DNA from 3 places in the Nonomuraea sp. NPDC052634 genome. Region 3 is predicted to be linked to each of the others. Evidence: riboswitches for the same ligand, from Rfam matches in the RefSeq annotation. Region 3 holds a riboswitch; each other region holds the start of a gene.
The links. A riboswitch is a leader RNA that binds a small molecule or an ion and turns the genes downstream of it on or off. The one in region 3 is predicted to bind thiamine pyrophosphate.

Region 1 (4,692 bases), on a different contig from region 3:
CAGTTCCTTGGCCGCCGTCACGTCGCGGAAGTCGACGACCACCTCGCCGGTCTCCTCGATCTGCGCGCTCACCACGTCGAGCCAGCGGCCGTTGTCGAGCTGGAAGGTGCCCTTCTCACCGGCCTTGGGCAGCGGGAACGGCGGCGGCCCCCCGATGACGGACTCCGCGGGCAGCGCTGTCAGCTCGGCGGCGGCCGGGTTCCAGCGCACCACGTTGCCCTCCTGGTCGAGCACCGCGATGCCGTCGGCGCTCGCGTCGAACACGGCCCGCTCGTGCGCCCGCTGCCGCACCGCCTCCTGGTAGGCGACCGCGTTGCCGACCGCGATGCCGGCGTGCCCGGCCAGCAGCTCCAGCAGCTCCAGCTCCAGGTGTCCGGGGGTGCGCCGGGCGAACAGGGCGTACAGGGCGCCGTACGGCCGCCCGCCCACGGCCGCGAGCCCCAAAGCGATCGTGTGCAGCCCCTTCAGCCGCGCCCACACCAGGTCGTCGAGCCCCTCGGACTGCAGCAGCACGGTCTTGCCGGTGCGTAAGAGCTTGTCCACCAGGCTCGTCCGCAGGTCGGTGGTGATGCCCCTGATCGCCTCGGGAAGCTGGTACGTGCTGACCAGCCGCAGCTTGTCACCCTCGATGAGGACGAACCCGCCCGCGTCCGCCCCGGTCAGCTCGGTCAGGCTGGCCGAGATGCGGTCGAGCACGGCGGGCAGCTCAAGCTCGGAGTTGATGTCGCCCACGACGTCGGTGAGCCGGGCGACCAGGCGGGCCCTGCGCGCCATGCGGTGCTCGGCCACCTCGTCGGCCCTGGCGGGGTGGTAGGCGCACACGTAGCCGGCCACGGCGCTGCCCAGGCGCAGGGCGCTGATGTCCACCCGCAGGTCGAGCACCCGGCCGTCGGCGTGCAGGCGCTTGGTGCGCAGCGAGACGGGCTCTCCCGTGCGTACGCGCTCGAGCACCGCGTTGTGCTCGGCGGTCAGCTCCTCAGGCACGATCGGCGCGCGGCGTCCGAGCAGCTCGTCGGCGCTCCAGCCGAACATGCGCTCGGCGGCGGCGTTCCACACCAGGACGCTCTGGTCGCGGTCGAGCGCCACGATGGCGTTGGGCGAGCTGGCGAGCGCCGCACGAGCGATCTCATCGTCACTACCGGCCCATTCGTCCCCCACCACTCCATAGTGCATGTGGCGCGGTGGGTGCGTCGGGCGATCCGTCCGATACGCTGCGGTCACGGTGATTCCCGGCAGGTGGGAGGGTGAGGGGTATGTCGAGCAACGATCTCGATGCCCTGTTGCGAGTGACCTCCAGCACCTATCGGGGCGAGACCCCACCCGACATCGCGTTCGGCACCTACGACGGCGCGGTGGGCAGGCTGGTGCTGGCGGTGACCGCCAAGGGCATCGTGGCGTGCAGCTATGAGGCGGAGAACGACGTGTTCGAGCGGGTCACGCGGCATCTGGGCCAGTTCATCGGGCCCGACTCGCGCCGGCTCGACCCGGTGCGCAGGGAGCTCGACGCGTACTTCTCCGGGCGGCTGCGCGCGTTCGCCACGCCGGTGGACCTGACCCTGGCCACGCCGTTCGCGCGTACGGTGCTGCAGAAGACCATGGCGGTCCCCTACGGCACCACCACGACGATCGAGCGGATCGGGGAGAGCATCGGCAGGCCGCGCGCGCTGCGGGCGATCGGCAACGCGCTGGCCTCCAACCCCGTCTGCGTGATCGTGCCCTGCCACCGGGTGCTGCGCGAGGACGGCGAGCTCGGCGACTACCCGGGCGGCGCGGCGGCCAAGCAGCATCTGCTCAACGTCGAGCGGCGCGCGATCGCTGGATGAGCCCGATGAGCAGCGTGATCAGGGCGGCCACCAAGGCGCCGCCCAGCGCGCCGTTCATCCACGGCTCCCGTACGAAGCCGAGCGCGTCGCGCACACCGGCCCACCAGCCGTCCCACGCGGGGAAGGTCGGCGTCGAGGTGGTCAGCCAGTACGCGGCGAAGCCCAGCGCCCACGGCACCAGCATCGACCAGCGCGAGGGGGCGTCCTCGGCGGTGTTCCAGCCCTCGCCGCGGCGCAGCACGAAGTAGTCGACCGCGAGCACCGCGAACATCGGCACGAACACGGCGCCGATCACGCCGAGGAACACGCCGTAGGAGTTCACGTCCGCGAACAGCGCGATCACGATCGTGACCACGCCGATGGCGGTCGACAGGATGCGCCGGTCCACCCGCGGCATGAGGTTCTGCAGCGACATCGTGGTGGAGTAGACGTTGGCGAACGACTGGTCGGTCTCGCGCAGCACGAGGATGCCGAAGAACAGCGCGCCGAGCGGCACCGCGACGAACGGGTTGAACACCGTCGTCTGGTCGGCCAGCACGCCGTCCGCGCCCGCCAGCGCCACCGCGTAGACGCCCAGCCCCAAGCAGGCCACCTGGGCCAGCGTGTAGCCGCCGACCACGCCGGTGAACGCGGCCCGGCCCGAGCGCGAGTGCCGGGCGAAGTCGGCCGCCATCGGCACCCACGACACCGACAGCGCGATCACGTAGTCCACGGCGGCGGGGAAGGCCGTCCAGCTCCCGCCCTCGGGCGACGGGGCCTCGCGCAGGAAGAACACCGTGAACCAGATCATCGCCACGATCACGCCGACCGTGACGTAGCGGCGCAGCAGCCGGATCGAGCCGAGCGGCCAGATGGTCAGCGCCGCCGTCAGCACGCCCGCCACGATCACCCACACCTGGTACGGAACCGCCGGGAAGATCGCGCCCGCGCCCTTGGCGATCACCCAGAGCTCGAAGGCGCCCCAGCCGATCATCTGGATGATGTTCAGCACCGTGGGCACGTAGGAGATCCGGGCGCCGAACAGCCCGCGCAGCAGCACCATCGCGGGCTTGCCCGTCCGCGTGCCGGGGACGGCCGACAGGCCCACCATGGCGGTGCCGATGAGGCTGCCCACCACGGTGGCGATCAGCGCCGCCGCCAGCGTCAGCGGGGCGTTGCCCAGCGGATCGAGCAGCAGCAGGGCTCCGGAGAAGCCGAGCAGGCTGACCCCGAGATTGGCCCAGAGCGCGCCCTGATCGAGCACGCCCAGGGTCTTGGGGGCCTCTCCATCAAGGGTCAGCGGCACTTCTTCGACGCCGTGCGACATCGCACACTCCCTACGCCGGCATTACCCGGACAGGTTCAGGCGGTCGGCAGCGGATGGTTGTGCTGCCCTCTCAGCCCGGCGACCCCGAGCTCCCGCGACGATCTGTAGTTTGCGCCCCAATGATGCCTCAATGGCGACTAATTCGCCATAGTGGGCGACTTATGCCACAAAAGGCTCCTGTCCCGTCTCGCTGACCATCGGCCGCCGCGCCGCCTCCCACGACTGCATGCCGCCGCCGACGTTGACCGCCTCGCGCCCGAGCTGGTTGAGCCAGGCCGCGACCTGCAGGGAACGGCCGCCCACCCGGCACACGACGTAGATCGTGCGGTCGTCGGGGACCTCGTCCACGCGCCCCTGGATCTGCGTCATCGGGATGTGAACGGCCTGCGGCGCGTGGCCCGCCAGCCATTCCTCCTGCTCGCGGACGTCGAGCAGGTAAGCGTCTGCGGGTACGGCACTGGCCTCGATCTCAGGAACGGTCATGACTCCATCATGGCCTGCGCGAGGCGGTGCACCGGACGCCCGCCTACTTGAGCAGGCGGGACAGGCGGCGGTCGGCGAGCGGTTTGCCGCCGGTCTGGCAGGTCGGGCAGTACTGCAGCGAGGAGTCGGCGAACGACACCTCCCTGATCGTGTCGCCGCACACGTCGCAGGACTGCCCCGTACGGTTGTGCACCCGCAGCCCCGACTTCTTCTCCGCCTTGAGGTCCTTGGCCGCAAGGCCGCGAGCCCGCTCGACCGCGTCGCGCAGCGTCGTCACGATGGCCTCGTGCAGGTCGGCGATCTGCGCGTCGGTCAGCGTGGCGGCGATCTTGAACGGCGACATCTTCGCCGCGTGCAGCACCTCGTCGGAGTAGGCGTTGCCGATGCCGGCGATCACCTTCTGGTCGCGCAGCAGGCCCTTGATCTGGGTGCGCTTGCCGCCGATGATGCGCTTGAGCGCCTCGACGGTGAACGACTCGGCGAGCGGGTCGGGGCCGAGGGCGGCGATGCCCGGCACATCGTCCGGATTTTTCGTGACATAGACGGCTAGGCGCTTCTGCGTCCCCGCTTCCGTCAGCTCGAACCCCGGCGCCAGGCCCTCCTCGTCGGGCGCCAGCCGCACGCGTACGGCCAGCGGCCCCTTGCCGGGCCGCACCGGCTTCGCGCCCGACAGGTCGTCGCGCCAGCGCAGCCACCCCGCGCGCGCCAGGTGGATGACCAGGTGCAGCCCGTCGCAGTCGAGGTCGAGGAACTTGCCGTGCCTGGCCACGCCGGTCACGGTCAGCCCGTTGAGCGCGGTGACCGGCGGATCGAACGTCTTCAGCGCCTGGATGGCCACCACATCGACCCCCGCGATCGCGCGGCCCACCGCCCGCTCACGCAGAAAGTGAGTGAGGGACTCCACCTCGGGAAGTTCGGGCATGCCCCCAGCGTACGTCCCGCCCGGGGCTGTCCCCGGCACGCGCGGAAAACCGTCGGTGCACGTGGTGGGGACCTTGACGCCGTACGGCTGCCCCCGGCACGCGCGGAAAACCGAAGAGACCACACGGCCCTCCGGCCCCGGAACCTGAGCACGGCACC
Region 2 (4,692 bases), on a different contig from region 3:
ACGTCCAGCGCGAGATAGACGGTCGCCATACCGCCCCGGGCGATCCGGCCCTCGATGCGGTAACGCCCATCGAGGAGCCGCCCGACCAGGGGGTCCGCAGTCGTCGTGTCCACCCCGCTGAGTTTACGGGCGATTTGCCACCGGGATGGCCTTGCCGCCCGAAACCGATGCGGAGACGTTCCCGTCCGCACCGCCGCGGGGATGCCGATGTGGCCCCGGCGTGTCGCCGGGGCGCACGAAACGGGCCGCTCGCGCGGGCGGCCTCCCAGGAGGCACGCGCGAGCGGCCCCCTGGAAGGCTCACGCGGGCCGTCTTATGGAAGCGGGCTACGGCGTCATGGGGGAGGACGCCTCGGCGTAGCGGCGGCGCGGGATGCGGCCCGCCTGGGCCGCGAGCCGCCCGGCGATCACCGCCTGCTTCATCGCCGCGGCCATCAGGTCGGGCCGCTGCGCCCGCGTCACGGCCGTGGCCAGCAGCACGGCGTCACAGCCCAGCTCCATCGCCAGCGCGGCGTCGCTGGCCGTGCCGATGCCCGCGTCGAGGATCACCGGCACGGACGCGGCCTCGACGATCAGCTCGATGTTGTGCGGGTTGCGGATGCCGAGCCCGGAGCCGATGGGCGCGCCCAGCGGCATGACGGCCGCGCAGCCGGCCTGCTCGAGGCGCCGCGCCAGCGCCGGGTCGTCCCCGATGTACGGCAGCACCACGAACCCGTCGGCCACCAGCCGCTCCGCCGCGTCGAACGTCTCGATCGGATCGGGCAGCAGCGTGCGCTCGTCGGCGATGACCTCCAGCTTGACCCAGTTGGTGCCCAGGGCCTCTCTGGCCAGCCGGGCCGTCAGCACGGCGTCGCCCGCCGTGAAGCACCCCGCCGTGTTGGGCAGCACCTTGATGTCGCGCTTGCGCAGCACGTCCAGCACGGAGCCGCGCGCCGACGGGTCGAGCCGGCGCATCGCCACCGTGGTCAGCTCGGTGCCGGACGCGGCCAGCGCCTGGTCCAGCACCTCCAGCGAGGGCGCGCCACCGGTGCCCATGATGAGCCGGGAGGAGAACTTCTCACCGGCGATGATCAGCTCATCCACCTTGCACCGCCGTCAGCACCTCCACGCGGTCACGGTCGCTGAGCGCCGTCGTCTCCCAGGCGCTGCGGGTGACCACCTCGTCGTTCACGGCCACGGCCACGCCGGTGGCGGCCGTCGTCAGCGTCCGTACGGCCTCCGCCACGGTGGTGCCGTCGGCCACCTCGCGCTCAGACCCGTTAATGGTGACAATCATGAAATTTCCTGAAACCTCCCTGGCGAGCACAGGGTCGCCAGCTCGCTCTCCTCGCCCATCAGGATGGCCGCCGTCAGCGGGGCCATCAGCACCCCGCCGCGGTGGTGCCCGGTCGCGTACGTCAGCCCCGGGGTCCTCGCCGGGCCGATCACCGGAAGGTTGTCGGGGGTGCCCGGCCGCAGGCCCGCCACCACGTCGGCGACCTCCATCTCGGTGACGCCGGGCACCAGCTCCCTGGCGTCGCGCAGCAGCTCGTACAGGCCGCCCGCGGTCACCGTCGTGTCGAAGCCCAGCTCCTCCTGCGTGGCCCCCACCACCAGCTCGCCGTCGCCCCGGGGGACGAGGTAGACCGGCGAGCCGTGGACGGTGCCGCGTACGCAGTGGGTGAGCAGCGGCTGCGGCGAGCGCAGGCGCATGATCTGGCCCTTGACCGGACGCACCGGCACGTCGGCCAGCTCACCGCTCCACGCCCCGGCCGCCAGCACCACCCGGTCGGCCGCCAGCACGTCCCCGTCCGCCCACGCACCGTCCGCCTCACCGGCCCCGGCGACGTCAAAGGCCCGCTCGGCACCGTCACCGGCGGCCCGTTCGCCGGCATCGGCGGGGTACGGCGCGGCAGGCGGTCCGCCGACGTGGTGAGCCCCGAGACGCAGGCCGGTCGCCGGTGCGCCGGTGGGCTTCGACAGGCGTACGCCCGTGACGGCGCCGTTCGTACGGACCAGCTCGCTGACGCGCGCCCGCACCAGCGGAACGCCGCGCCGCTCCAGGGCGGTCAGCAGCGCCGCCGTCACCCGCCGCGGGTTCACCCAGGCGTCGCCGGGCGCGAGCAGCCCGCCGCGCACGGAGGGGGCCAGCATCGGCTCCAGGCGGCGGCACTCGCGCCCGGTCAGCCGTTCGACCGGCAGGTCCAGCTTCTCCATGAACGCGGCCAGCTCGTCCAGCATCGCCATGTCGTCGGAGCCGAACGCGACGTCCAGCGTCCCCTCGGCCCGCAGATCCAGCCCGCCCGCGCCAAGCCCCGAACGGGGGCCGCGGGCCAAGGCACCGGCGGCGGAGACCTCGCCGGCGGGGAGTCCGGCGTCCTCGGCCAGCTCGGCGGCGAAGGCGGGCCAGCGGCTCAGCGCCGCCATGCCCAGCCGCAGCAGCGGCGCCTCGGTGTAGGTGACCTCGCTCACCGGCGCCAGCATCCCGGCGGCCGCGTGGGAGGCCCCGGTGGCGGGCGCGGGATCGACCACGGTGACCGGCCGTCCCTCGCACGCGAGCCGCCAGGCCACGGACAGCCCGACGACCCCGCCGCCCACGATCACGTCCATCATGCGCTCCCTTCGCCGGCATGATCCGGATCAGGTGTCTTGCGGTCGAAGGCCCGTCACAGCCTTCCTCTCAGCCCGGTCACGGCCGGACTCCCGCGCGTCTTACCGCCCACAGCCTACGACCTCGGTACGGGGCGCACGCACCGGCCCCTTATGGTCGCCGTTATGGTCATGAGCGTGAACCATGTCGTGGTGGCGGGAGCGGGTCTCGCGGGTGTGCGTACGGTGGAGGCCCTGCGCGGGCGCGGCTTCGACGGCCGCATCACGCTGCTGGGCCAGGAGCGCCATCGCCCCTACGATCGCCCGCCGCTGTCGAAGGCGGTGCTGAAGGGCGACGCCGACACCAGCTTCATCGACACCGACCTCGACGCGCTCCAGATCGACTTCCGGCCGGGCGTCGCGGCCACGTCGCTGCGCGCGGGCGTCGTGGAGACCACCGAGGGCGAGCTGCCCTACGACGGCCTGGTCATCGCCACCGGCGCCGACCCGATCAGGTTGCCCGGCGACGGCCCGCAGCACGTCCTGCGCACGCTCGACGACGCTCACGAGCTGCGGGTGATGCTCGTACCCGGAGCGCGGGTCACGGTCATCGGCGCGGGCTGGATCGGCGCGGAGGTCGCCACCGCGGCCCGGCGCGCGGGCTGCGCGGTCACGGTCATCGAGGCGGCGCAGACGCCGCTCGCCGCCGCCGTCGGCATGGAGCTCGGTGGCCGCACGATCCCCTGGTACGAGGGCATCGACCTGCGGCTCGGCACCATGGTCGAGTCGGTCGAGGAGGGCGGCGTCCGCCTGGTGGGCGGCGAGTTCGTCGAGTCCCACGTGGTCGTCACCGGCATCGGCGTGCGCCCGGCCGTCGAGTGGCTCGCCAACGCCGACATCGACCTGCACAACGGCGTCGTCACCGACGAGCACCTGCGCACCTCGCTGCCCGGCGTGGTCGCGGTGGGCGACTGCGCCGCGTGGTGGTCGCGCCGCTGGGGCACCCGCCTCAGGGTCGAGCACTGGGACACCGCGCTCAACGCCCCCGACGTCGCCGCCGCGACGCTCATGGGGGAGGAGGCGGTCTACGACCCGGTGCCGTACTTCTGGTCGGAGCAGTTCGGCCACATGCTCCAGTACGCCGGACACCACACCGAGGCCGACCGCCTCGTGTACCGGGGCGAGCCCGAGGGCAAGTGGTCGGCCGTCTGGCTCACCGACGGCGACACGCTCGCCGCGGTGCTCGCCGTGGACCGGCCGCGCGATCTCGTACAGGGCCGGCGCATCATCGAAGCGGGCCATCGACTGGACGCGGAACGCCTGGTAGATCCACAAGTGCCCCTACGAGATTGTGTTGTTTGAGCAAGCACGCCATGTGGTAGTTGTGGTTTCGTGACGCTTTCTGTTGCACAGATCGACCGGGAGACCGAGCAGCTCGTCGACGAGTGGCTCACCCTCCCCGAAGTGGCCCAGCGCCTCGAGCTTCCGATCGGCCGGGCCAAGCAACTCCTCAAGGACCACAAGCTGCTCGGCGTGCGCCGCGGCAGCGGCGGGCCGCAGGTGCCCGCGAAGTTCCTCGACGGAAAGGACGTGATGAAGGGCCTGCCCGGCACGCTCACCGTGCTGCAGGACGCCGGTTACGACGACGTCGAGGCGCTTCGCTGGCTCTTCACCCCAGACGACTCGCTGCCGGGGTCGCCCATCGAGGCGATCAGGGCAGGGCGTCACACCGAGGTCAAGCGGCGTGCCCAAGCCCTCGCTTTCTGAGGCCCGCCTCTACCTCTGCACAGACGGCCGCCGCGACCGCGGCGATCTGGCGGAGTTCCTCGACGCCGTGCTGGCGGGCGGTGTGGACATCATCCAGCTGCGGGAGAAGGGTCTCGAGGCGCGCGAAGAACTCGCGCTGCTCGAAGTCTTCCGCGACGCCTGCGACCGGCACGGAAAACTGCTCGCTGTCAACGACCGGGCGGACGTCGCCTACGCCGCCCGGCCCGACGTGCTCCACCTGGGGCAGGACGACCTTCCTGTGACGGTCGCGCGAGAGATACTCGGCGACGACATCGTCATCGGACGGTCCACCCACTCCGCAGCCGAGGCGTCCGCCGCGGCCGTGGAAGAGGGCGTC
Region 3 (4,692 bases):
ACCGAAGGGAACGGCGGGAGGCCCGCGGCCGTTGATCCCTTACGTACGCCGCCCGACGAAGGAAGGTTCACACCAGGTGCGCGGTTCGGTTTTCGGCAACCTCGACCCCCGGCAGCTCCCTCCCGGGTTCGCGCTGGAGAACGCCAAGATGCTGCGCGTCCAGCTACCCGACGACGTGCTGGCCAAGCAGGGCTCGATGGTCGCCTTCCAAGGCGAGATGGACTTCGACTACGAAGGCGGCGGGCTCGGCAAGCTGCTCAAGAAGGCCGTCACGGGCGAGGGCGCCTCGCTGATGCGCGTACGCGGCCAGGGCCTGCTCTACCTCGCCGACAACGCCGACGACATCCACCTGTTCTACCTGGAGAACGAGGGCATCACGGTCAACGGCCGCAACCTGCTCGCCTTCCAGCCGCAGCTGTCGTGGGACATCAAGCGGGTGCAGGGCGCGGGGGTGGCGGCCGGCGGGCTGTTCAACACCACGGTCACCGGCACGGGGTGGGTGGCGGTGACCACCCACGGCACGCCGGTGCTGCTCGACGCGTCGCGCATGCCGACGTACGCCGACGGGCAGTCGGCGGTGTGCTGGAGCACCTCGCTGCAGGTCGGCATCAACCGGACGGTGAAGATGGGCGCGCTGATCGGCCGGGGGAGCGGTGAGGCCATGCAGCTCGCGTTCAGGGGGCAGGGGTTCGTGCTGGTGCAGGCCAGCGAGGGGCCGCCGGTGGTGAAGGCGTCCGCCTAGCTCGAACAGGCGGGCGTGGGGGCGGTGTTGGCGCCCTCGTACGAGCCGAGGAAGCCGAACGTCGTGGACGCCCCCGGCGCGAGCGAGCCGTTCCACGCCGCGTTCCGCACGGTCACCGACGAGCCGTCCGCGCTCAGCGTGCCGCCCCAGAGCTGGGTGAGGTGCTGGCCATCGGCGTACGTCCAGGTCACCGTCCAGCCGGTCATCGGCTCGGCGCCGGTGTTGGTGACGGTGACCTCGCCCTGGAAGCCGCCCTGCCACTGACCTGTCGTCTTGTACGTGGCCGTGCAGTCACCGTCGGGCACGGTGGGCGTGTCGGTGGGGGTCGGGGTGCCGGACAGCGCCTCGACCAGGGCCGGATACCACTTGTCGGCCATCTTCTGGTCGCCGGCGGCGTTCGGGTGCACCCCGTCGTAGGTGTCGGTGGCGGTGTCGAAGCCCGTCCACTGGTCGACCACGGTGATCGGCGACTGGTCGGTGGTCGTCGCGGCGGCCCAGGCGGGGATGGCGTCGTTGAGCGCCACGGCGCGCTGGGCGCAGTCGGGGCAGGTGGCCGGGTTCATCGGAATGATCTTGGCGACGAGGATCCGCATGTTGGGGTTGCTCGCCCGCATCTGGTTCACCAGCGTGGTGAACGCGCTGATGATCGTCGCGGGCGGGATGTTGCTCCACACGTCGTTGGTGCCGAAGTGCATGAGCACGATGTCGGGGCGCGTGGCCGAGAGCCAGCCGGGCAGCAGGTTCTGGTTCGCCACGTTGGTGGCGAGGTAGCCGCCGTGTCCCTCGTTGTCGCCGTCGTGCTCGACCCCGCAGCCCTGCGGCGGCAGCGTGCCGACGAAGTCGATGTTGGTGTGGCCGGTGCTCAGCAGCCGGTTCCACAGCAGGGCGCGCCAGCAGCCGGGGGAGCCGGTGATCGAGTCGCCGAGCGGCATGATCCGTACGGCCGCGGCGTCGGCCGGCGTCGTCGCGAACAGCACGGCCGCGATCACGGCCACCATCCCGGCCAGCACGGCACCGATCTTGCGCATGGTCCGCTCTCCCGTCGTCAACCTGCGCGCAGATCGTAAATTTCGCCTATGGGTGCGGAAAAGGGAATGATCGGCTCACCCGGGGCGACCTGGGGAGACGCATGTAACTTTCACGTTTGCGTGCGCGGGCCGGGCCCGCTCGGGGCGGGGGCCGCGCGGGGTAAGGCGTCAGACCGGTGCTCCGGGCTGCGACGCCGTGTCGGGGGCGCGGACCACCGCGAGCGGGCAGGGCGCATGGTGCAGCATGGCCTGGCTGATCGACCCGAGCAGCATGCCCGCGAGCTGCCCCCGCCCGCGCGAGCCCACCACCAGCAGCTCGGCGCCGGCCGCCGCCTCCTTCAGCACCTCGACAGGATGCCCGTGCACCACCTCGGCGGTCACCTCCACGCCGGGATGTTCGGCGCGCAACGGGACGAGCGCGCTCTGCAACGCCAGCAGGTGACCCTGTTCGCTGTCGTCGTCGGCGGGTTCGAAGCCGCCCGGCTGGGGCCAGGCCCACGCCTGCACGACCCGCAGCGGCGCCCCGCGCAGCTCGGCCTCGGCGAAGGCGAACTCCAGCGCCTTGCCCGCGCGGGCGGACAGGTCGGTGCCCACCACCACCTCGCCGGGCGTGGCGGCGCGGTCGCGGATGAGGACGACGTTCGTCTCGGCGTGCGCGACGACCCCGTACGCGACGGAGCCCACGAGCAGCCCGCGCACGCCGCCGAGGCCGCGGCTGCCGACGACCAGCAGCTCGGCTTCGGCGGACGCCTTGACCAGCGCCGCGCGGGGATCGCCGGGGAGCAGGACGGTCTCCACGCGGACCTGGGGCCGCTCGCGCAGCGCGCGGTCCTTGGCGGAGGTCAGCACGGACTGCGCGTTCTCGCGCATCCACCGCGCGACCTCGGCGTACCGGACGGAGGTGCCCTCCTCGCACACCCACGCGGGCACGACGTGGGCGACGGTCAGCGGCACCTGGCGCAGCGCGGCCTCGGCGGCGGCCCAGCCGGCCGCCTCAAGGCCGGGGCGGGAGCCGTCCACACCAACGATGATCACGCTCGGCTCCTCAGGGCTGGACGTAGCATTCCACCTCGGCGCGCCGGAACGACAGCCCCTTGGCTTCGGAGTCGCGGACGCAGGCCCGCTCGGCGGCGCTGAGCTTGAGCGTGCCGCAGACGGTCACGCCGGCGTAGGTGCGGCAGTCGAGGGTGGGGTCGGTACGGCCGACGCGGTAAAGCTCTCTGACGTTCGCGCGGCACTTGGCCTTGCCGGTATCGGAGTAGCGGCACTGGGCCATCAGGATGTCGTACTGCTCCTGGCTGACCTCGTGCTGTTGCATGCCGTCCCCGGCGGCGGCGGTGGCGCCGGATGCGGCCATCACGACGAGTAGTCCTGCGACAGCGGCGATTCTCATCATGTTTCCCCTGATGGGGTCCGTACCGCTGAGAAGTGCCCCCAAACCTTTTCGGGTGGGTTTGGGACCTTGGCGGGGGTGGGTACGATCAGCGCCGTCCGAACGCGGGAGCCCGGTGGAGACCGGGCTGAGAGGACGGCTGCGAGCCGCCGACCGCCAGAACCTGCTCCGGGTAATGCCGGCGAAGGGAGTTTGCGCGATGAGCGACGCGCGCTTTTCCAAGATCTACTGCGGTGAACTCCGGGTCCCGATGCGCCAGGTGCGCCTGTCGAACGACAAGACGGTCACCCTGTACGACACCTCGGGCCCGTACACCGACCCCTCCTACGAGCCCGATTTGCGCCGGGGCCTGCCGCGCCGCCGGGCGGAGTGGATCGAGGAGCGGCGGGCGGCCGGCCATCCGGTCACCCAGGTCGCCTGCGCCCGCCGGGGCCTGGTGACCAAGGAGATGGAGTTCGTGGCGGTACGCGAGGGCGTCTCGCCGGAGTTCGTCCGCGAGGAGGTGGCCGCGGGCCGGGCCATCATCCCCGCGAACGTCAACCACCCCGAGTCCGAACCCATGATCATCGGGCGTAACTTCCTCGTGAAGATCAACGCCAACATCGGCAACTCGGCGGTCACCTCCTCCATCGAGGAGGAGGTGGAGAAGATGACGTGGGCCACCCTCTGGGGCGCCGACACGATCATGGACCTGTCCACCGGCGCGGACATCCACGAGACCCGCGAGTGGATCCTGCGCAACTCCCCGGTCCCGGTCGGCACCGTGCCGATCTACCAGGCGCTGGAGAAGGTCAAGGGCCGCCCTGAGGAGCTGTCGTGGGAGGTCTTCCGCGACACCCTGATCGAGCAGTGCGAGCAGGGCGTGGACTACGTGACCGTGCACGCGGGCGTGCGGCTCGCGCACGTGCCGCTCACCGTGGGCCGCAAGACCGGCATCGTCTCGCGCGGGGGCTCGATCATGGCCGCCTGGTGCCTGGCGCACCACCGCGAGAGCTTCCTGTACGAGAACTTCGCCGAGATGTGCGAGATCCTGGCCCGCTACGACGTGTCGTTCTCGCTCGGCGACGGCCTGCGGCCCGGCTCGATCGCCGACGCCAACGACGAGGCCCAGTTCGCCGAGCTGCGCACGCTGGGCGAGCTGACCAAGATCGCGCGCGAGCACGACGTCCAGGTGATGATCGAGGGCCCGGGCCACGTGCCCATGCACAAGATCAAGGAGAACGTCGACCTCCAGCGCGAGCTGTGCGACGACGCGCCGTTCTACACGCTCGGCCCGCTCGTCACCGACATCGCGCCCGGCTACGACCACATCACCTCGGGCATCGGCGCCGCCATGATCGGCTGGTACGGCACGGCCATGCTCTGTTACGTCACCCCCAAGGAGCACCTCGGCCTGCCGGACAAGGACGACGTGAAGACCGGCGTCATCACGTACAAGATCGCCGCCCATGCCGCCGACCTGGCCAAGGGCCATCCGAAGGCGCAGGAGTGGGACGACGCGCTGTCGGACGCGCGCTTCGAGTTCCGCT

Region 1: another riboswitch for thiamine pyrophosphate. It lies ahead of AB0K67_RS19430 (cytosine permease); the one in region 3 lies ahead of thiC (phosphomethylpyrimidine synthase ThiC).
Region 2: another riboswitch for thiamine pyrophosphate. It lies ahead of AB0K67_RS08575 (FAD-dependent oxidoreductase); the one in region 3 lies ahead of thiC (phosphomethylpyrimidine synthase ThiC).

Annotation. Positions count from the first base shown of each region.
Region 1 covers NZ_JBFATY010000004.1:57,072-61,763, reverse strand. The annotation lists gene AB0K67_RS19440 (PAS domain S-box protein) at 1-1,173, opposite strand, end outside; gene AB0K67_RS19435 (methylated-DNA--[protein]-cysteine S-methyltransferase) at 1,254-1,823, shown strand; gene AB0K67_RS19430 (cytosine permease) at 1,792-3,129, opposite strand; TPP riboswitch at 3,119-3,235, opposite strand; gene AB0K67_RS19425 (rhodanese-like domain-containing protein) at 3,289-3,612, opposite strand; gene AB0K67_RS19420 (DNA-formamidopyrimidine glycosylase family protein) at 3,656-4,534, opposite strand.
Region 2 covers NZ_JBFATY010000001.1:1,909,103-1,913,794, reverse strand. The annotation lists gene pknB (Stk1 family PASTA domain-containing Ser/Thr kinase) at 1-113, opposite strand, end outside; gene AB0K67_RS08585 (thiazole synthase) at 327-1,034, opposite strand; gene thiS (sulfur carrier protein ThiS) at 1,075-1,275, opposite strand; gene AB0K67_RS08575 (FAD-dependent oxidoreductase) at 1,272-2,591, opposite strand; TPP riboswitch at 2,579-2,695, opposite strand; gene AB0K67_RS08570 (FAD-dependent oxidoreductase) at 2,760-3,929, shown strand; gene AB0K67_RS08565 (Rv2175c family DNA-binding protein) at 3,960-4,334, shown strand; gene thiE (thiamine phosphate synthase) at 4,312-4,692, shown strand, end outside.
Region 3 covers NZ_JBFATY010000003.1:385,587-390,278, forward strand. The annotation lists gene AB0K67_RS17705 (AIM24 family protein) at 77-742, shown strand; gene AB0K67_RS17710 (cellulose binding domain-containing protein) at 739-1,770, opposite strand; gene AB0K67_RS17715 (universal stress protein) at 1,939-2,805, opposite strand; gene AB0K67_RS17720 (hypothetical protein) at 2,816-3,127, opposite strand; TPP riboswitch at 3,258-3,370, shown strand; gene thiC (phosphomethylpyrimidine synthase ThiC) at 3,363-4,692, shown strand, end outside.